4 regions of the Streptomyces sp. NPDC051064 genome follow, and region 3 is predicted to be linked to each of the others. Evidence: riboswitches for the same ligand, from Rfam matches in the RefSeq annotation. Region 3 holds a riboswitch; each other region holds the start of a gene.

Region 1 (4,980 bases), on a different contig from region 3:
CCTCATCGACACCTTCATCGAGGAGGGGAAGGCGGACCTCATCCATGACTTCGCGTTCCCTCTGCCGATCTACGCGATCTGCGACCTGCTGGGCGTGCCCCGGGAGGACCAGGACGACTTCCGCGACTGGGCGGGCATGATGATCCGGCACGGCGGCGGACCGCGCGGCGGGGTGGCCAGGTCGGTCAAGAAGATGCGCGGCTATCTCGCCGAACTCATCCACCGCAAAAGGGAGAATCCCGGCGACGACCTGATCTCCGGGCTGATCCGGGCGAGCGACCACGGCGAGCACCTCAGCGAGAACGAGGCCGCGGCGATGGCATTCATCCTCCTTTTCGCCGGTTTCGAGACGACCGTGAACCTCATCGGCAACGGCACCTACGCGCTGCTGCGCAATCCGTCCCAGCGCGAGCGCCTGGAACGCTCGCTGGCCGCCGGGGAGACGGACCTGCTCGCCACGGGCATCGAGGAGCTGCTGCGCTACGACGGCCCGGTGGAGCTCGCGACATGGCGTTACGCCACCGAACCCGTGACGCTGGGAGGGCAGGACATCGCGGCGGGGGACCCGGTTCTCGTGGTGCTGGCCGCCGCCGACCGGGACCCGGAGCGGTTCCAGGATGCGGACACCCTGGATCTCGCGCGCAGTGACAATCAGCACCTCGGATACGGGCACGGCATCCACTACTGCCTGGGTGCGCCGCTGGCCCGGCTGGAGGGCCAGGTGGCGCTGGCGACGCTGCTGAGGCGCCTTCCCGACCTGCGGCTTGCCGCGGAACCTGCCGATTTGCGCTGGCGCGGCGGGCTCATCATGCGTGGACTGCGCACGCTTCCCGTGGAGTTCGGTCCCGGACATCGGGTGGAAAAAAGTGACAGCCTGTCAACTCTGTGACTTTCACGTGATCTCCGCTGCATCGACTTGTGACACACGTTCGAGTACGGCTAGGTTCACCGTTCGACTCACCCGTCACACGTCAGTCACACGGAAGGCAATCCCATGGGCTCCGCGACCGGCAGACACCGTCGCCCTCGTCAGGCACCCGCCATCGTCGTCGCTGCAGGCGTCACCGGATCGGCCATTGCCATCCCGCTGCTCGGCGCGGGCGGCGCACAGGCCGCCGACGCGTCGACCTGGGACCGGGTCGCCGAGTGCGAGAGCGGTGGCATGTGGAGTGCCGACCTCGACAACGGCTACTACGGTGGCCTGCAGCTCTCGCAGGACACCTGGTCGGCCTACGGTGGCACGGCGTACGCGCCGCGCGCCGACCTCGCCAGCCGCTCGCAGCAGATAGCGGTCGCGGAGAAGATCCTGGACGACAAGGGACCGCAGGCGTGGGCCAGCTGCTCGGTGATCTCCGGGCTCTCCCTGGACGAGGGGCTGCCCGGCGTCGACCCGGGCGGCGAGGAGTCCGCCGAGCCCTCGGCCGAGCCCTCGGATTCCGCGACGCCGTCCGGGACGCCTTCCTCCGACGCGACCGACCCGGCGGACAGCTCGGACGACGCCGCCACCTCGGACGACTCCGACGCGAAGGGCGAGGCGGGCCGGGACGCGTCCGACGGCAGGACGGGCGAGGGTGACGAGGCCGGCACGACGCCGTCCGCCACTCCGTCCCCCGAGGCCTCCGGGACGTCCGGCGCCCCGAAGGGCGGCACGGAGGAGGGCGGCAAGCACCGCGGCACGCCGGCCCCTGAGGCGACCGCCAGGACCGGCCAGGACGACGGGCGCGAGTCCGGCCGCCACGCCTCGCGCGGTGAATCCGACGCGCGTCAGGGCGCGGAGGGGACGTACACCGTCCGCGAGGGCGACAACCTCTGGGCGATCGCCGACGCGCAGGAGCTTCCCGGCGGCTGGACCGCGCTCTACGCGGCCAACGAGGACGAGCTGGGCTCCGACCCGGACCTGATCCTTCCCGGCCAGACCCTGGACCTCGGGGCGGACGCGCAGGGCAGCCGGGCGGAGGCCGCCACCAACTGATCAAAAGCGTGAAAACACCCCGAAAGAGGGGGTAGTTCAGAGGCCTATGTCCGCTTATGCGTAAGTGAGACATGGGTCTCTTTGCTTCAACTGGTGCGTCCGGTCCGCCCGCTCCGTCCATATTGGCTCCGACCTGCGAAAACGACCCTCCACGTGGGGGCGTTACGGGCTGATTAGTCGTTATGTCCATCTTTGAATGTGGGGGTTGCGTGTGTTTACGGTCGGAGCCGCTCGCACCGCGGGCACCTTCGACCGTCACGCCGAATCCTGCCGTCGGCCGAAGGGAACCGACGCGTAAAGCGCCGTAGGCAGGAGCGGGGGACCCAGGTAAGCGCCGGACCCGGCCGTCGGAAGACGGGCGGAGACACGGCTAGGGGTGAAGTCGTCCGAAAGTGAGGGCGACCGGGCAACTCACAGGCCCGAACCCGACAGCTCACCTCGTAGGCGTCGGTGAGGAGAACCATGCTGCTTTCCAGCAAGGGCAAGCACCGTCGCCCGTCCAAGGCCGTCCGTGTCGCGACCCTGGCCGGTGTCGCCGGTGCCGCAGTCGCCGTACCGCTGATGGGCGCGACCGGCGCCTCCGCCGCCTCCGTCGACACCTGGGACGCCGTCGCCCAGTGCGAGTCGGGTGGCAACTGGTCCATCAACACCGGCAACGGCTACTACGGCGGCCTGCAGTTCTCGCAGTCCAGCTGGGCGGCCGCCGGCGGCACCCAGTACGCCTCCCGCGCCGACCTGGCCACCAAGGACCAGCAGATAGCCGCCGCCGAGAAGCTCCTCGACCTTCAGGGCCCGGGCGCCTGGGCCTGCGCCGGCGCCGGCGGTCTGACGAACGACGGTGTGGACCCGGGTGTCGACACCGGCTCCGCGAAGAACGGCGACACGGCCCCGCAGGCCGCGCCGGAGCGCAAGGCCGAGCAGCCCACCACGCGCAGCGAGAAGCGCACGGCTCCCGAGAAGACCGTCACCACCCCCACCGGTGAGAAGGTCGAGAAGGGTGACGGCGAGTACAAGGTGAAGTCCGGCGACACCCTCAGCAAGATCGCCGACGCGAAGAAGGTCAAGGGTGGCTGGCAGAAGCTGTTCAAGCTGAACGACGACATCGTCGACAAGGCCGACCTGATCTTCCCGGGTCAGCAGCTCCACCTGAAGTAGTCGGAACCCGAAGCAGTCGGTAGTACCCCGGGGTCTTCCTCCTGCCCCGGAGCCCGGCCCGGCGCGCAGACCCCCCGCGCGCCGGGCCGGGCCGCGTCCGGACCCTCCGACGGGGTGTGGACGCGGGCTCGCCGTAAGGGTGAGTGTTCAACTGTTGTGGTTACTCGTCAGTAGAATTCTGGAGCTTTGCCCGGAATGCAGGCCCTTGGGTCCTTTTTCGTCCCAGGGGACGGGCGGACGGCCGACGGAGCGCGCCGAGCCGGTTAGGCTCGTGGCGCAAGGCCACAGTGACCCTGCACAACCAGTGTCAGATCCCAGAAGGAGATGCCTCGTGCCGTCCATCGACGTCGTCGTAGCCAGGGAAATCCTCGACTCCCGGGGCAACCCCACCGTCGAGGTCGAGGTTGGCCTCGACGACGGCAGCACGGGACGTGCTGCTGTTCCGTCCGGCGCCTCCACCGGTGCGTTCGAGGCCATTGAGCTTCGCGACGGTGACCCCAACCGCTACCAGGGCAAGGGCGTCGAGAAGGCCGTCCTCGCCGTGATCGAGCAGATCGGCCCGGAGCTCGTCGGTTACGACGCCACCGAGCAGCGCCTCATCGACCAGGCGATGTTCGACCTGGACGCGACCGAGAACAAGGCCTCCCTCGGCGCCAACGCCATCCTCGGTGTCTCGCTGGCCGTGGCGCACGCCGCCTCCGAGGCCTCCGACCTCCCGCTGTTCCGCTACCTCGGCGGCCCGAACGCGCACCTGCTGCCCGTTCCGATGATGAACATCCTGAACGGCGGCTCGCACGCCGACTCCAACGTGGACATCCAGGAGTTCATGATCGCGCCGATCGGCGCCGAGTCCTTCTCCGAGGCCCTGCGCTGGGGTGCGGAGATCTACCACACCCTGAAGAAGGTCCTGAAGACCAAGGGCCTGTCCACCGGTCTCGGTGACGAGGGCGGCTTCGCCCCCAACCTCGAGTCCAACCGCGCCGCCCTCGACCTCATCCTCGAGGCCGTCAAGGAGGCCGGTTACGTCCCGGGCCGCGACATCGCGCTCGCGCTCGACGTCGCCGCGTCCGAGTTCTACAAGGACGGCGTCTACGAGTTCGAGGGCAAGTCCCGTTCGGCGGCCGAGATGACCGAGTACTACGAGGAGCTCGTCTCCGCGTACCCGCTGGTCTCCATCGAGGACCCGCTGTACGAGGACGACTGGGCGGGCTGGAAGGTCATCACCGACAAGCTCGGCTCCAAGGTGCAGATCGTCGGCGACGACCTGTTCGTCACCAACCCCGAGCGCCTCGCCCGTGGCATCGAGGAGGGCTCGGCCAACGCCCTGCTCGTCAAGGTCAACCAGATCGGTTCGCTGACCGAGACCCTGGACGCCGTCGAGCTGGCCCAGCGCAACGGCTTCAAGTGCATGATGTCCCACCGCTCCGGTGAGACCGAGGACGTCACCATCGCCGACCTCGCCGTCGCCGTGAACTGCGGCCAGATCAAGACCGGTGCCCCGGCCCGCTCGGACCGCGTCGCCAAGTACAACCAGCTGCTGCGCATCGAGGAGATCCTCGACGACGCCGCCGTGTACGCCGGTCGTTCGGCGTTCCCGCGGTTCCGCTTCGAGGGCTGACAGCCCGAGTCCGGAGCACCAGCCTCCGTCCGTCCCCGCATCCGGTCCCGTACCGTGTGCGGGGACGGACGTGCGTAACGGGGAGGCGTGAGACATGGCCGGGAAGGACCGCGACCGGTTCTCCACCGCGACCAGGCTGCGGCTGCTCGGTGAGCAGACGGCGGCCCGCGTCTACCGGTCCCAGAACCGCCGCCAGGCCCGCCGTTCGCGGCTCACCGGGCGGGCCGCGTTCCTG
Region 2 (4,980 bases), on a different contig from region 3:
GCAGCGTCATCAGCGTGACGACGCCGGAGCCGTCCTCGTCCTCGTCGGGGATCTGATCGGCGTCGGCGACGAGCGCGACCTTCTCCAGGAACTCGGCGAGGGTGCCCGCACCCTCCTCCTCCGCCCGCTCCTGCTCGAATTCGAGAGCGACGGACGCGAGCTCCTGGAGGTTCTCGATACGGGTCTCGTCCTGCGGGTCGGTGGATGCCTGGAGTTCGGCGAGATAGCCGGTCCGCTCCATGACGGCCTCCACCACGACCGCCGGGCCGGCGCCGGACTCCACGATCGTGCGGAGCTCCTCCATCAGCGTGTTGAACCGCTTCACGGCGTTCGCCGACCGGGCCGCCATGCCGTACGCCTCGTCCACCCGGCGCAGCGCCTGCGGGAAGGAGATCTTCTCGCGCATCGACAGGGCGTCGATCATCGCCTCGGCCCGGTCGCCGATGCCCCGCTTGGGCACATTGAGGATGCGGCGCAGCGGGACGGTGTCCTCGGGGTTGGACAGCACCCGGAGGTAGGCCAGGACGTCCCTGACCTCCTTGCGCTCGTAGAAGCGCACTCCGCCGACCACCTTGTAGGGCAGTCCGACGCGGATGAAGATCTCTTCGAAGACACGGGACTGGGCGTTCGTGCGGTAGAAGACGGCGACGTCGCCCGCCTTCGCGTCCCCGGAGTCCGTCAGCCGGTCGATCTCGTCGGCGACGAACTGCGCCTCGTCGTGCTCGGTGTCCGCGACGTAGCCGGCGATACGGGTGCCGGCGCCCGCGTTCGTCCAGAGGTTCTTGGGGCGGCGGCTCTCGTTGCGCTCGATGACGGCGTTGGCGGCGGAGAGGATCGTCTGTGTGGAGCGGTAGTTCTGCTCCAGCATGATCGTGGTCGCGTCCGGATAGTCCTCCTCGAACTGGAGGATGTTGCGGATGGTCGCGCCGCGGAAGGCGTAGATCGACTGGTCCGCGTCACCGACGACGCACAGCTCGCCCGGGGCGTCGTCCTCGCCGGCCGGGCCCACCAGCTCGCGCACCAGGGTGTACTGGGCGTGGTTGGTGTCCTGGTACTCGTCGACCATGACGTGCCGGAAGCGGCGGCGGTAGTGCTCGGCGACGTCGGGGAACGCCTGGAGCAGGTGGACCGTCGTCATGATGATGTCGTCGAAGTCCAGGGCGTTGGCCTCGCGCAGCCGCGCCTGGTAGAGCGCGTAGGCCTGGGCCAGCGTCTTCTCGAAGCCGTCGGCGGCCTGACCCGCGAACGTCTCCTCGTCGATCAGCTCGTTCTTCAGGTTCGAGACCTTCGCCGTGAACGACTTCGGCGGGTAGCGCTTCGGGTCGAGGTCCAGATCGCGGCAGACCAGCGCCATGAGCCTCTTGGAGTCGGCGGCGTCGTAGATCGAGAACGAGGAGGTGAAGCCCAGGCGCTTCGACTCACGGCGCAGGATCCGCACACAGGCGCTGTGGAAGGTCATGACCCACATGGCGTTGGCGCGCGGGCCCACGAGGTCCTCGACGCGCTCCTTCATCTCGCCGGCGGCCTTGTTGGTGAAGGTGATCGCGAGGATCTGCCCCGGATGGACCCCTCGCTCGGCCAGCAGATGGGCGATCCGGTGGGTGAGCACCCTGGTCTTGCCCGAGCCGGCCCCGGCGACGATGAGCAGGGGGGACCCGGCGTGCACGACGGCGGCACGCTGCTCGGTGTTCAGCCCTTCGAGCAGCGCGGCGGAGTCGGTGACGGGGCGCGGGGCACCGTCGCGGTAGTAGGCGTCACGCGGCGGCGGAGGCGCGTCGAAGACGTCCTCGAAGAGGCCCTCCGGCACCGCTTCGGGCGCGTGCTCCTCGGGGGGCGGCGGGGGGCCGTCCTCCGCTTGCTGGAGGCCGGTCAGGAAACTGTCGTCAAAGAGGCTGCTCATCGCCTCACGAGTCTAGGCGGCCGCACCGACAGCCCGGGGCCGCATCGGCGACAAGGGCCCCGGACCGTGTGCGTAACGAGATCATCCACCCACAGAACGTGAGATTCCAGGGTGGTTCCCCGGCCCGTGGACCGCCACCCGGAAAAGGTCACGAAAATGTATCGGGCATATCGAACATCAACCTTCACAGGGACACCACGGGTTGGCTAGCGTGCTCCGACGGGTGCCCCGTACCCCCTTGAGGCGAACCGCGCCACACGGGCACCCCCGCCGAATCCGTACCCCCCGAAGGGTGTCCGGAACCGGGGACCCACACGCAGCACCGGGGTGAATCGGTCCGTCTCCACCGGACCGTAGGGCAGCCTTCCGTTCCGCCCGAACCCGACAGCTAACCCGGTAGGCGGTCCACGGAAGGAGATGCCGGCCTTGGCGTCGCATCGCAAGCCGCGCACCCGGGTGCGCACCACCACCCCCGCCGTCGGTCTCACGACCGCGGCGCTCGCCTCCGTCACCCTGCTCTCCACGCAGAGCGCGACGGCAGCCCCCGCCGAGCCCAAGCCCAGCATCGAGGAAGTGCAGAAGAAGGTCGACGCCCTGTACCGGCAGGCCGGCACCGCGACGCAGCAGTACAACAAGGCGAAGAGCGCGTCGGCCGAGCAGCGCTCCAAGGTCGACGCGCTGCTGGAGGCCGCGGCGAAGCGGGCCGACAAGCTCAACGAGACGCGCCGGGAGCTGGGCAACTACGCCGCCGCGCAGTACCGCAGCGGCTCGATCGCCCCGACGGCGACGTTCTTCCTCGCGGACGACCCGCAGTCGTACTTCGACCAGGACCAGCTGATGGCCCGGATGACCAGCCAGCAGCAGAAGGCGGTCGCCGACTTCCGTACGCAGCAGAAGGAGGCGGCGGCGAAGCGCGTCGAGGCGACGAAGAGCCTGGAGACGCTCACCGAGTCGCAGGCCACGCTGCGCACCAGCAAGCAGCAGGTGCAGACGAAGCTCACCGAGGCCCGCTCGCTGCTGTCGGAGCTGACCGCCGAGGAGAAGGCGCGACTCGCGGAGCTGGAGCGCGAGAAGGAGGCCGAGGCCAAGCGCAAGGCCGAGGAGCTGGCCCGGCAGCAGGCCGCGAAGGAGAAGGCCGAGCAGGCCGCCAAGGAGGAGGCCGCGAAGGAGGATGCCGGCTCGGGCACCGGCACGGAGACCGGCGGCACGGGCTCCGACAGCGGCTACGCCTCGAAGGCCGAGAAGGTCCTGGCCTTCGCACGCGCCCAGATCGGCAAGCCGTACGTCTGGGGGGCGACTGGCCCGTCCTCGTACGACTGCTCCGGGCTCACCCAGGCGGCCTGGAAGGAGGCGGGCGTCGATCTGCCCCGCACCACCTGGGACCAGGTCGAGGTCGGCACCCGGGTGGCCACGGCGGATCTGCAGCCGGGAGACCTGGTCTTCTTCTACGACGACATCAGCCACGTCGGCATCTACAAGGGCGACGGCATGATGATCCACGCGCCGAAGCCGGGTGCGAACGTCCGCGAGGAGTCGATCTACTACATGCCGATCTACGGCAGCGTGCGCCCCGCGTGACGCGCGGCAGCACCACCGGCGGGCGGGCCCGGGGCACAGCCCCGGGCCCGCCCGTGCGCGCTCAGGTCCAGAGCGTGGCGATGAAGATGTTGGCGACCGTCAGCCCGCCGACGGCGGCGAACGCGCCCTTGCCGACCTTCTCCTCGTCCCGCTTCACGTAGACGAGCGCCAGGACCACGATCAGGACCAGCAGCTTGACGCCGATCTTGACGTTGTTCACGCTCTGGTCGTCGGCCTGGTTGAGCCCGACCAGGGCGACACCCGTGACGAGCATGGTGAGCGCGCCGTGCAGCATGGCCGGGACGAAGCATGCCGTGCCTGCCCCCATGGCCTTCATCTGGGTCAGGAAGCCGCCCAGCAGGGAGGCGATACCGATGATGTGCAGGGCCACGAAGACATTGATGAGTACGTCCATGGCCGCAGCCTAACCGCGGCCATATCACCACTCTTCGGCCAGGTACGACTTACTGATGAGTTCCCCCGGACCCTGCGCGGATTGCCGGACTCCGGTTGATTTTTCCGGTCAACCGACGGAAACGAAACAGCATATGAGGGCAATAGCTGTCATTACACCTCTTCCCTGTGCGCCGGGTTTAGCGTCCCTCCCAGGTGACCGGCTCTGCACCACCGCCCCCGTACCGGGCGGCTCCCGGTCGCCCCGCCAGGAATCCGGCGGCGGGCCACTCCCCCCTGTGGTGACCCGCCGCCGGACCCCGGCGGGCCCGCGGCACCCACCGACGGGCAGTCGAACGGAAGGACGCACCACCCCCGTGGCCGCCCATCGAGAAGCCGCTCACCGCAAGCCCAAGCAGCGTCTGTTCACCGGGCCTGCTGCCCGCACAGCAGCCACCCTCGCCCTCGCCGGGGCCGCGACCGCGACCGCCCTCGAAGGCGCCGCCCAGGCCGACCCCCAGCTCACCCCGGCCCAGGTCGAGGCCAAGGTCGACCGGCTCTACCACGACGCCGAGGTGGCCACGGAGAAGTACAACGGCGCGAAGGAGGAGGCGGCGGCCTCCGAGAAGTCCCTCGAAGCCCTCCGGGACGAGGCCGCCCGCAGGACCGAGCGTCTCAACGCCTCGCGCGACGCCCTCGGCTCGTTCGCCACCGCGCAGTACCGCAGCACCGGCATCGACCCCGCCGTCCGGCTGGCCCTCTCCTCGGACCCGGACGAGTATCTGGAGCGCGCCTCCTACGAGGACCGGGCGGGCGACCGCCAGGCCGGTGCGCTCCAGGGCGTACGCCGACAGGTCAGCGACATCGCCCAGCTGCGCGCCCGGGCGAAGGACGAGCTGGAGGTCCTCGCCTCACGCCGGGCCGACCTGAAGAAGCACAAGGACGCGGTCCGCACCAAGCTCGCCGACGCCCGGAAACTCCTGGCCGGCCTCACCGCCGAGCAGCGCGCCGGCTACGAGCGCTCGGCCGACGCCGCGCACGGCGGCAGCGCCGCCCGGGCCGGCCGGGGTGCCCCACGCGGTTCCGTGGCCGCCCCCAACGCCCGCGCG
Region 3 (4,980 bases):
CTCTCGTACGCGGGGACCTGCGGGTGGCCGCCGACGCGATCCGGCTCTCCCGCAGGACGCTGGGCACGATCCGCTCGAACCTGTTCTGGGCCTTCGCCTACAACGTGGCGGCCCTCCCGCTCGCCGCCGCCGGCCTGCTCAACCCCATGATCGCCGGTGCGGCCATGGCGTTCTCGTCGGTCTTCGTCGTCGGCAACAGCCTCCGGCTGCGCGGCTTCCGCGCCGCCGGCTGAAAGGGCGTCCGCGCCTCGCGGCCCCGCGTCCCTCGACGGGGACGCGGGAATCGGTGAACGGGTAGGTTCGGGGGCGTGGCCACTCTGCTGATCGTGCATCACACCCCCTCGCCCAACTGCCAGGCGCTGTTCGAGGCGGTGCTCTCCGGCGCGACGACGGAGGACATCGAAGGCGTCCGGGTCGTGCGACGGGCGGCGCTCTCCGCCACGGCCTCCGATGTGCTCGCGGCCGACGGCTACCTCCTCGGCACCCCGGCGAACCTCGGGTACATGTCCGGCGCCCTGAAACACTTCTTCGACCAGGTCTACTACCCGTGCCTGGACGGGACGAAGGGCCGGCCCTTCGGTTACTACGTGCACGGCGGCAACGACGTCACCGGCGCCGTACGGTCCATCGAGACGATCACCACGGGCCTCGGATGGCGGCGTACGGCCGATGCCGTGACCGTCACCGGTGAGCCGGGCAAGGCCGACACGGAGGCGTGCTGGGAACTGGGGGCTACCCTCGCCGCCGGACTGATGGGCTGACAGACTCCCGGCTACGGTCGCCCTCCCACCGCCCGGGTCGGCACCTCCTGGGTGATGCCGCTGCTCCCGGGCGGCAGATGCCGCGTCAGGTGCGGTCGATGTGCACGCTGGTCGACTTCACGCGGGCCGTGGCCTGCATGCCGACCTCGAGTCCCAGTTCCTCCACGGCTTCCCGGGTCAGCAGCGAGACGAGGCGGTGCGGGCCGGCCTGGATCTCCACCTGTGCCGCTACGTCGCCCAGCTTCACCGCGGTGACGATGCCGGGGAAGGCGTTGCGCGCCGAGGTGTAGGGGACCTCCTCCTCGCCGGGGGAGGCCTGACCGACCTCGATCGAGAACGCGGCCAGATCGCGGCCGTCGATGAGGCGGCGCCCGCCCTCGTCGCGATGGGTCGCTACCCGACCGGCGTCCGCCCAGCGGCGGGCGGTGTCCGGGCTCACGCCGAGAAGACGTGCCGCCTGCCCGATGGTGTAGGTCTGCATGTGATGCACGATATGGCTCAAAGGCTTGCATTTGCAAGGCATCTGTGGAATATACCCAGCATCTGCGCGTCTCTCGCGGGCCGGTCCCGCGACGTGCGAGCCTCCGCCGGGCGCCTGATCCGCCGACCGCACCCCCACCGCCCCCTGCCGCCCCGCTCAGCGCGGCTTCCAGGTGAGCTTGCCGCCGCCCACCCAGCGGATGACGGCCGGGTCGTCGAGGTCGTGGACCGGAATGCCGGCCGCCGCGGCGGCGATCAGCACATCCGTCATCGCCGTCGCGCTCCCGATCACCTCTCCGTCGATCTCCACGATCCGGAAGGGGGGATCCCCGGGCTGGACGGGCAGGACAGTGATCCGGGGCGCCGAGGCGAGAGGGCTTTCAGTCATAGGCGGATCGGTTCCACGTGGGCGCCCTCGGTATGCGCCTGGGTCTCAGCTGTGAGTCATATGCCCGATTTAAGGCGGTTTTTTGGAATTAATCCTGTAATCCATAAAAGGTCATTTCGTGTGACCTGGGGCCTTCGCGTGGGCGCAAATCGCCCGAATCGGACTCCGTGACCAGGGTCACCTTATGGGTCCCGGACGCAGGGGCGCGGCAGTCGGTTCCCTTCTGCGCCAAGAGAAATGGGCGGCGCGATGTGGGGTGGATTACATGAATTCCCGAGAATTGATCTTGCGAATGAATTGTGATCATCGCGCCAGGCTTGTTCCTTTCCCTATTTCTCGCCTACGGTCACCATCACTCCGGGCGGAACGCCGAATCCTGCCGCCGTCCGGTTACCCGACCACTTCTCGTACGGCAGGAGCGGGGGACCCAAGTAAGCGCCGATCCGGTTTCCGGAGCGGCTCGGGGTGAAGTCGCATTCGCGTGCGGCCGGGCATCTCCAGCCCGAACCCGACAGCTCACTTCGCAGGCGACGGAGAGGAATTCAGCATGCCCGAAAACGGTAAGCACCGTCGTTCCAGGACCAGTTCGCTCACCCGTGGCATCATCGCCGTGAGCACGGGCGGAGCCGCCCTGGCCCTTCCTCTGATCGGTGCGACCGGCGCCTTCGCGGCCCCGGCCCAGCCGGCCGCCGTGGAAAAGGCTGCGACGTCGACTGCCGCGTCCGGCAAGGGAATTGCCGCGCAGAAGTCCAAGTCCACCACCTATTCCGTGATCTTGGGTGACACCCTTGCAAAGATCGCGCGTGAGCATTCCGTGAACGGTGGCTGGAAGGCCCTGTACGAGGACAACGAGAAGGTTGTCGGCGCAAACCCCGACCTGATTCACCCGGGTCTGAAGCTGACCATCGGCGGCAAGGCCGAGAACAAGTCGGCGGACAAGGGCGACAAGGCCGAATCCAAGGCCTCCGCCTCGTCCGACCGTGCCGCGGAGAGCGCCGACCGCGCCGACCGTTCGGAGCGCACGAGCACCCCCACCGCCGCGGAAGGCGCACCCGCCGCCGAGGCCGCTCCGGCCGCCGAGCCGGTCTCGTACACGGACGACCTCGACGGCTGGATCAAGGAGTCGCTCGCCGTCATGGCCGAGCACGGCATCCCCGGCAGCTACGAGGGCATCCACCGGAACATCATCCGCGAGTCCGCGGGCGACCCCCAGGCCATCAACAACTGGGACATCAACGCGATCAACGGCGTCCCGTCCAAGGGTCTGCTGCAGGTCATCGACCCGACCTTCCAGGCCTACCACGTGCCCGGTACGTCGATGGACAGCTACGACCCGGTCGCCAACATCACGGCCGCGTGCAACTACGCCGCGGACAAGTACGGCTCCATCGACAACGTCTTCGGGGCCTACTGAGCCTCGCCGAGGCGGGACCGCTGGCGCACGGGCGTGTGACAGAGGGACAGAAGTGACGGGTGGTGCGGGTTCGGCGGAACCCGCACCACCCGTCGTCCGTTTTCCGGCGCCGATAGGGTCCGGAGGCTCGGCCGCCGTCGGCGTCAGGGCGGCCGAGGTGTCGCCGACAGGCCGGGCGGGGCACGGGTGACTGGTCTCGTACAGGTTCGTCGTCCATACTGCCCGCCGTGGAGCAGCGCATAGATTCGAACACCAAGCCCGAGTTCGCCGCGGGGACAGACCCGGCGTACATCCCCGGCCTGACGGCCCCTGCCCCCGCGCGGACGGAGGCGGAGGCGGAGGCGGAGAAGGCGGCGCCCCAGAAGCCCGAGGAGGCCGAGGAGACCCGGGAGACCGGGACTGCGGACGCGCTCGCCGAGGGGGCCGTGGATGAATCCGCGGCCGCCCCCGAGGACACCGCCGTGGACGACGCGGCCTCCGACGGCACGGCCGGGGACGACGATGAGGCCCCGGCCGACGGGACGGCCCCGGAGGCCGGGCCCGTGCCCGGCAAGAGTGCCGCCGATGAGGACGGCCCCGTCTTCGAGGTCAGCGACCGGCGCGGATCCATCAGAGTGGACGCGGACGGCGTCCGCTTCCGCCTCGACGACCAGGAGGCTGAGTTCGACTGGGCCGAGATCGGCGCGGTCGAGGTCAAGACCGGCCGCTTCGGGCGCCGGTTCACCGTGACGGTCCACCTGTCGAGCCGCCGGTGGTTCAACGCCGAGGTCGAAGCCGGATCCCGGGGCGACCTCAAGGGGTGGACGGCGGAGCTCGACGAGGCGCTGGACGCCTACTTCGAAGAGGCCTGACCTCTTCAGGGCCATGCCTGAGCACCGGGCCGGACGACCGGCCCGGTGGTCAGGGCCTCTCGTTCGGATCGCGCCGGATCCGAACGAAAGGCCCTAGGCATGCCGTGGAGCCGTCAGGCTCCCGGAGCCGTGCCGAGCACCACCGACCTGGTCAGATGGCGCGGCAGGTCGGGGTCGAGGCCACGGGCCGCCGCGCGGGCGATCGCCAGCCGCTGGACCCGGACCAGGTCGGCCAGCGGGTCCAGTCCGCTCTCCACCCAGCGGGCCCCGGTCGCCAGCACCTGCTCCCGTAGCCCTTCCGGAGCGGTGCCGAACATCCAGGTCGCGGTCCCGGCCGTGGCGATGCTGATGGGGCCGTGGCGGTACTCCATCGCCGGGTACGACTCGGTCCAGGACAGGGACGCCTCCTTCATCTTGAGCGCCGCCTCGTTGGCGATCCCTACCGTCCACCCCTGCCCCAGGAAGCTGAACTGGGCGCATTCCAGGAGCCCTTCGGGCAGCGGCTCCGCAAGCGCGGTCTCCGCGTCCCGTACGACGTCCTCGGTGTGCAGCCCGAGATGGGCCCGGAGCAGCGTCAGCGCGGTCGTCGCGAACCTCGTCTGGACCACGGACCGTTCGTCGGCGAAGTCGAGGACCACCACATCGTCGGCCGCGGCCATCACCGGGGTCCGCGGGTCAGCGGTGACGGCGACGGTCCGGGTGGCGCCCCGCAGCCGCGTCAGCAGGCCGAGGACCTCCGTGGTCGTCCCCGACCGCGTCAGCGCGACGACCCGGTCGTACGTGCGCCCGAAGGGGAACTCCGAGGCGGCGTAGGCGTCCGACTCGCCCTGCCCGGAATCCTCGCGGAGCGAGGCGTACGCCTGTGCCATGTAATACGACGTTCCGCAGCCGACGACGGCGATGCGCTCACCGGTGGCGGGCAGGGCCGCCTTCCGGTCGGCAGCGACCTCCGCGGCACGGCGCCAGCACCCGGGCTGGCCGGCTGTCTCGGTCTCGACATGCGACATGTCCGCACTCCGCTTCCACTGCTGCTCGCACCTGGTGGGACGGGGCTGTGTGAAATCGACGCCCACTTGTTCAATTCTG
Region 4 (4,980 bases), 140 kb from region 3:
CCAGGCCGGTTCCGGCGGCTTGACGGCGACCGAGCACCGTCTGGCCAACGGCCTGCGCGTGGTGCTCTCCGAGGACCATCTGACCCCCGTCGCCGCGGTCTGCCTCTGGTACGACGTCGGCTCCCGCCACGAGGTCAAGGGGCGCACGGGTCTGGCTCACCTCTTCGAGCACCTGATGTTCCAGGGCTCCGGCCAGGTCAAGGGGAACGGGCATTTCGAGCTGGTGCAAGGGGCCGGTGGTTCCCTGAACGGCACGACCAGCTTCGAACGCACCAACTACTTCGAGACGATGCCCACGCACCAGCTGGAGCTGGCCCTGTGGCTCGAGGCCGACCGGATGGGCTCCCTGCTCGCCGCGCTCGACGAGGAGTCCATGGAGAACCAGCGGGACGTCGTGAAGAACGAGCGCCGCCAGCGCTACGACAACGTCCCGTACGGCACGGCCTTCGAGAAGCTCACCGCTCTCGCCTACCCGGCCGGCCACCCGTACCACCACACGCCGATCGGCTCGATGGCCGACCTGGACGCGGCGACGCTGGAGGACGCGCAGGCGTTCTTCCGTACGTATTACGCGCCGAACAACGCCGTGCTCTCCGTGGTCGGGGACATCGACCCGGAGCAGACGCTCGCCTGGATCGAGAAGTACTTCGGCTCCATCCCCTCGCACGACGGCAAGCAGCCCCCGCGCGACGGCACGCTGCCCGGCATCATCGGCGAGCAGCTGCGCGAAGTGGTCCAGGAGGAGGTCCCCGCGCGTGCGCTGATGGCCGCCTACCGGCTGCCGCACGACGGCACCCGCGAGTGCGACGCCGCGGACCTGGCCCTGACCGTGCTCGGCGGCGGCGAGTCGTCGCGCCTGCACAACCGGCTGGTGCGCCGCGACCGTACGGCGGTGGCCGCCGGATTCGGGCTGCTCAGGCTGGCCGGCGCGCCGTCGCTCGGCTGGCTGGACGTCAAGACGTCCGGTGGCGTCGAGGTGCCGCAGATCGAGGCGGCCGTCGACGAGGAGCTGGCCCGCTTCGCCGAGGAGGGCCCCACGCCGGAGGAGATGGAACGCGCTCAGGCGCAGTTGGAGCGCGAGTGGCTCGACCGTCTCGGCACGGTCGCCGGCCGCGCGGACGAACTGTGCCGTTACGCCGTCCTGTTCGGCGACCCGCAGCTCGCCCTGACCGCGGTGGGCCGTGTGCTCGAAGTGACGGCCGACGAGGTCAAGGCAGCCGCCCGGGCGCACCTGCGCCCCGACAACCGTGCGGTCCTGGTCTACGAGCCGGTCGAACCGGCCGACGAGACCGAGGGCACCGACGCGCCCGAGGGGGCCGACAAGTGACCGACGCCGCCGTGACTGGAGTAGCGATGGAGTACCACCCGCAGCCGACCGCCGGCGAGGCCAGGCCCTGGGCCTTCCCCGCGCCCGAGCGCGGCGCCCTGCCCAACGGGCTGACCGTGCTGCGCTGCCACCGGCCCGGCCAGCAGGTCGTCGCCGTGGAGATCTTCCTCGACGCCCCGCTGGACGCGGAGCCCGAGGGACTGGACGGTGTGGCCACGATCATGGCGCGCGCGCTGTCCGAGGGCACGGACAAGCACTCCGCGGAGGAGTTCGCCGCCGAACTGGAGCGGTGCGGCGCCACGCTGGACGCCCACGCGGACCACCCGGGTGTCCGCGTCTCCCTGGAGGTACCGGTCTCCCGGCTGACCAAGGCCCTCGGCCTGGTCGCAGAGGCTCTGCGGGCCCCGGCCTTCGCGGAGAGCGAGATCGAGCGCCTGGTGGGCAACCGCCTCGACGAGATCCCGCACGAGCAGGCCAACCCGGCCCGGCGCGCGGCCAAGCAGCTCTCCAAGGAGCTCTTCCCCGCCACCGCACGGATGTCACGCCCGCGCCAGGGCACCGAGGAGACGGTCCGGCGCATCGACGCCGCCGCCGTACGCGCCTTCTACGACGCCCATGTGCGCCCGTCCACGGCGACGGCGGTCGTCGTCGGCGACCTCACCGACGTGGACCTGGACGCGCTGCTCTCCGACACCGTCGGTGACTGGTCGGGCAATGCCGGCCAGGCCCGGCCCGTGCCTCCGATCACCGCGGACGACACCGGCCGTGTGGTCATCGTGGACCGTCCGGGAGCCGTGCAGACGCAGCTGCTGATCGGCCGGATCGGCGCGGACCGGCACGACAGCGTGTGGCCCGCCCAGGTCCTCGGCACGTACTGCCTGGGAGGCACTCTGACCTCCCGGCTGGACCGCGTGCTGCGTGAGGAGAAGGGCTACACCTACGGCGTCCGGGCCTTCGGACAGGTGCTGCGCTCGACGGCGCCCGGTTCCTCGTCCGGGGCGGCGGGTGCCGCGATGCTCGCCATCAGCGGCTCCGTCGACACCGAGTCCACCGGTCCCGCGCTGGACGACCTCTGGAAGGTCCTGCGCACCCTCGCGGCCGAGGGGCTCACCGACGCCGAGCGGGAGACCGCCGTGCAGAACCTCGTGGGCGTCGCCCCGCTCAAGTACGAGACGGCGGCGTCCGTCGCGGGCACCCTGGCCGACCAGGTGGAGCAGCACCTCCCGGACGACTACCAGGCGAAGCTGTACGCACGCCTGGCCGACACCGGCACGGTCGAGGCGACCGCCGCCGTGGTCAACGCGTTCCCGGTCGACCGGCTGGTCACCGTCCTGGTCGGGGACGCCGCTCAGATCAAGGAGCCCGTGGAGGCGCTCGGTATCGGTGAGGTGTCGGTCGTCAGCGGCTGAAAGAACCGGACATGACGGACCCCGGCGGCTGTACTTCCGCCGGGGTTCCGTCATTTGTCCGTATTGCAGAGAAGGTAGCAATTCGTCCTGTGGGATGTGCGACAAAAGGCCCTTTCCGTTTGGCGGGGGAAAGTCTCCCGATCTAGCGTCGGCGCGGCTGTCCGCCGGACGATTGCCGCGCCCGCGGCGCCGGACAGCCATCGCCGAGTCCCCGTCAGGCGCGAGCCTGGGGAGCCGGGGACCCATGAAGTCCCTGGGGTGAATCGGATCCCTGTACCTCGTCGGAGGCTCAGGGGCCCGTAGGAGACCTTCCTGCTCCGAACCCGTCAGCTAACCCGGTAGGCGAGAAGGAAGGAAAGGACCAGCCCCTCCATGGCGTTCATCCGTGCCACCGGGAAGCACCGTGCCCCGAGCCGCCTGACGCGCAAGAGTGCCAGGGTCGCCGGCGTCGCCGCCCTGGCCACCACCGGCGTACTCGGTGCCACGGCCTCCCCGGCCCTCGCCGCGGACTCCGAGGTCACCGCGGGCAGCACCGGCCTGACCCAGACGGTCGCCCTCGACACCACCCTCGCCGCCCAGATCGAGGCTCAGGCGAAGGCCCAGAAGCACCAGGCCGACGTCGCCGCGAAGGCCGCGGCCGAAGCGAAGGCCAAGGCGAAGGCGAAGGCCGAGGCCAAGCGCAAGGCGGAGGCCCGCGCCAAGGAGGCCCGCGAGGAGAAGGCGCGCGCCGCCCGCGCCGCCGAGCGCGCCCGGCTCAACGCCTTCCACCTCCCGGTCGCCGGTTCCCACGTCACCACCGGCTACAAGTCCGGTGGCGCGCTCTGGTCCTCCGGCTCCCACTCCGGCGTGGACTTCCAGGCCGCGTCCGGCACCTCGGTCGTCGCGGTCGGCGCCGGTACGGTCGTCGAGGCCGGCTGGGGTGGCGCCTACGGCAACAACATCGTGCTCAGGATGAAGGACGGCACGTACACCCAGTACGGCCACCTCTCCTCGATCGGCGTCTCCGTCGGCCAGAGCGTCGGCTCCGGCGAGCAGATCGGCCTCTCCGGCTCGACAGGCAACTCCACCGGGCCGCATCTGCACTTCGAGGCCCGGACGACCCCCGAGTACGGCTCGGACATGGACCCCGTCGCCTACCTCCGCGCCCACGGCGTCCAGGTCTGACCCCACGCAGCACCGCGATCTCCGACGAAGGCCCCGGCACCCGCCGGGGCCTTCGCCGTGCCCCGGGGCAGATGCGTGCCATAGCCCCCGCGGAAGTGCTCCCTGGCCAAAAGATATCCATGGATTCCACCCCGCCATCGGAAATTCCGGCCGGTTGCAATAGAGTCACAGAACAGGCGTCGATCGGCCGCGTTTCGCGGGGATTAAGGCGGAGGTTCGGACATGCGCATTCCCGCGCATTCGGTATGCACGGCAATCCGTGACGACATCGTCTCCGGTGTCTTCGAACGCGGCAGCCGCCTCACCGAAGAGGTGCTCGCGCGTCGATACGGCGTCTCCCGCGTCCCGGTACGCGAGGCGCTGCGCACCCTGGAGTCCGAAGGGTTCGTCGTCACCCGCCGGCACGCGGGTGCCTGTGTCGCCGAGCCCACCGAGCAGGAGGCGGCCGACCTCCTGGAGATACGCATGCTCCTGGAGCCCCTCGGGGCCGCGCGCGCGGCGCAGCGCCGCACCGAGGCGCATCTCAAGGTGCTCCGCGGCCTGGTCAGGCTGGGCCAGGAGCGGGTGCGCCGGGGCGAGGGGGAGGACCTGCGCTCCCTGGGGGGCTGGTTCCACGAGACGCTGGCGCAGGCCTCGGGGAGCCCCGCGCTGATCGCTCTGCTCACCCAGCTCCGGCACAAGATCGCCTGGATGTACGCGGTCGAGCAGCCGGTCCGCCCCGCGGACTCCTGGGCCGAGCACGGCGCTCTTGTCGACGCCGTCGCCCGCCGCGACGCGGAGCGGGCCAGGGCGCTCGCCATCCAGCACGCCGAGCGGGCGACAGCGGCCCACCGACTGCGGCTCGCGCCGGGGCACACGCCCGGCCAGGCCCGGGTGAGGACTTCGCAACACCCCGTAAACATCGGGGGAGTCCGTCATTAACAATTGCGCCGTATACAAAGAGAGTAATTATCGGAGGGCTTTCTTTTTGCTGCCCTGATCCATTCTTTCCGGAGCTCTGTCCGCTCCGCTTCGGGAAACGGAAAAGCCGCGGCTCCCGGTCGGGGGTGCCGCGGCTTTTCGCAGAAAAAAATCCGGTTC

What was found. Region 3 has a riboswitch for cyclic di-AMP ahead of ACIBCU_RS20105 (LysM peptidoglycan-binding domain-containing protein). Riboswitches for the same ligand answer to the same signal wherever they lie in the genome.
Positions count from the first base shown of each region.
Region 1: linked by a shared signal. The riboswitch ahead of ACIBCU_RS31935 (transglycosylase family protein) and the one ahead of ACIBCU_RS20105 (LysM peptidoglycan-binding domain-containing protein) in region 3 are both predicted to bind cyclic di-AMP.
Region 2: linked by a shared signal. The riboswitch ahead of ACIBCU_RS08390 (NlpC/P60 family protein) and the one ahead of ACIBCU_RS20105 (LysM peptidoglycan-binding domain-containing protein) in region 3 are both predicted to bind cyclic di-AMP.
Region 4: linked by a shared signal. The riboswitch ahead of ACIBCU_RS20760 (M23 family metallopeptidase) and the one ahead of ACIBCU_RS20105 (LysM peptidoglycan-binding domain-containing protein) in region 3 are both predicted to bind cyclic di-AMP.

Region 1 covers NZ_JBITFK010000010.1:254,149-259,128, forward strand. The annotation lists gene ACIBCU_RS31925 (cytochrome P450) at 1-889, shown strand, start outside; gene ACIBCU_RS31930 (transglycosylase family protein) at 995-1,972, shown strand; cyclic di-AMP (ydaO/yuaA leader) riboswitch at 2,263-2,434, shown strand; gene ACIBCU_RS31935 (transglycosylase family protein) at 2,435-3,127, shown strand; gene eno (phosphopyruvate hydratase) at 3,459-4,745, shown strand; gene ACIBCU_RS31945 (septum formation initiator family protein) at 4,840-4,980, shown strand, end outside.
Region 2 covers NZ_JBITFK010000002.1:337,792-342,771, reverse strand. The annotation lists gene pcrA (DNA helicase PcrA) at 1-1,900, opposite strand, end outside; cyclic di-AMP (ydaO/yuaA leader) riboswitch at 2,159-2,319, shown strand; gene ACIBCU_RS08390 (NlpC/P60 family protein) at 2,318-3,478, shown strand; gene ACIBCU_RS08385 (hypothetical protein) at 3,540-3,893, opposite strand; gene ACIBCU_RS08380 (NlpC/P60 family protein) at 4,249-4,980, shown strand, end outside.
Region 3 covers NZ_JBITFK010000005.1:417,754-422,733, reverse strand. The annotation lists gene ACIBCU_RS20125 (heavy metal translocating P-type ATPase) at 1-233, shown strand, start outside; gene ACIBCU_RS20120 (NAD(P)H-dependent oxidoreductase) at 309-761, shown strand; gene ACIBCU_RS20115 (helix-turn-helix transcriptional regulator) at 847-1,242, opposite strand; gene ACIBCU_RS20110 (hypothetical protein) at 1,399-1,629, opposite strand; cyclic di-AMP (ydaO/yuaA leader) riboswitch at 1,987-2,172, shown strand; gene ACIBCU_RS20105 (LysM peptidoglycan-binding domain-containing protein) at 2,177-3,043, shown strand; gene ACIBCU_RS20100 (hypothetical protein) at 3,271-3,894, shown strand; gene ACIBCU_RS20095 (sugar isomerase) at 4,008-4,901, opposite strand.
Region 4 covers NZ_JBITFK010000005.1:561,324-566,303, reverse strand. The annotation lists gene ACIBCU_RS20770 (M16 family metallopeptidase) at 1-1,327, shown strand, start outside; gene ACIBCU_RS20765 (pitrilysin family protein) at 1,354-2,736, shown strand; cyclic di-AMP (ydaO/yuaA leader) riboswitch at 2,928-3,096, shown strand; gene ACIBCU_RS20760 (M23 family metallopeptidase) at 3,109-3,900, shown strand; gene ACIBCU_RS20755 (GntR family transcriptional regulator) at 4,123-4,821, shown strand.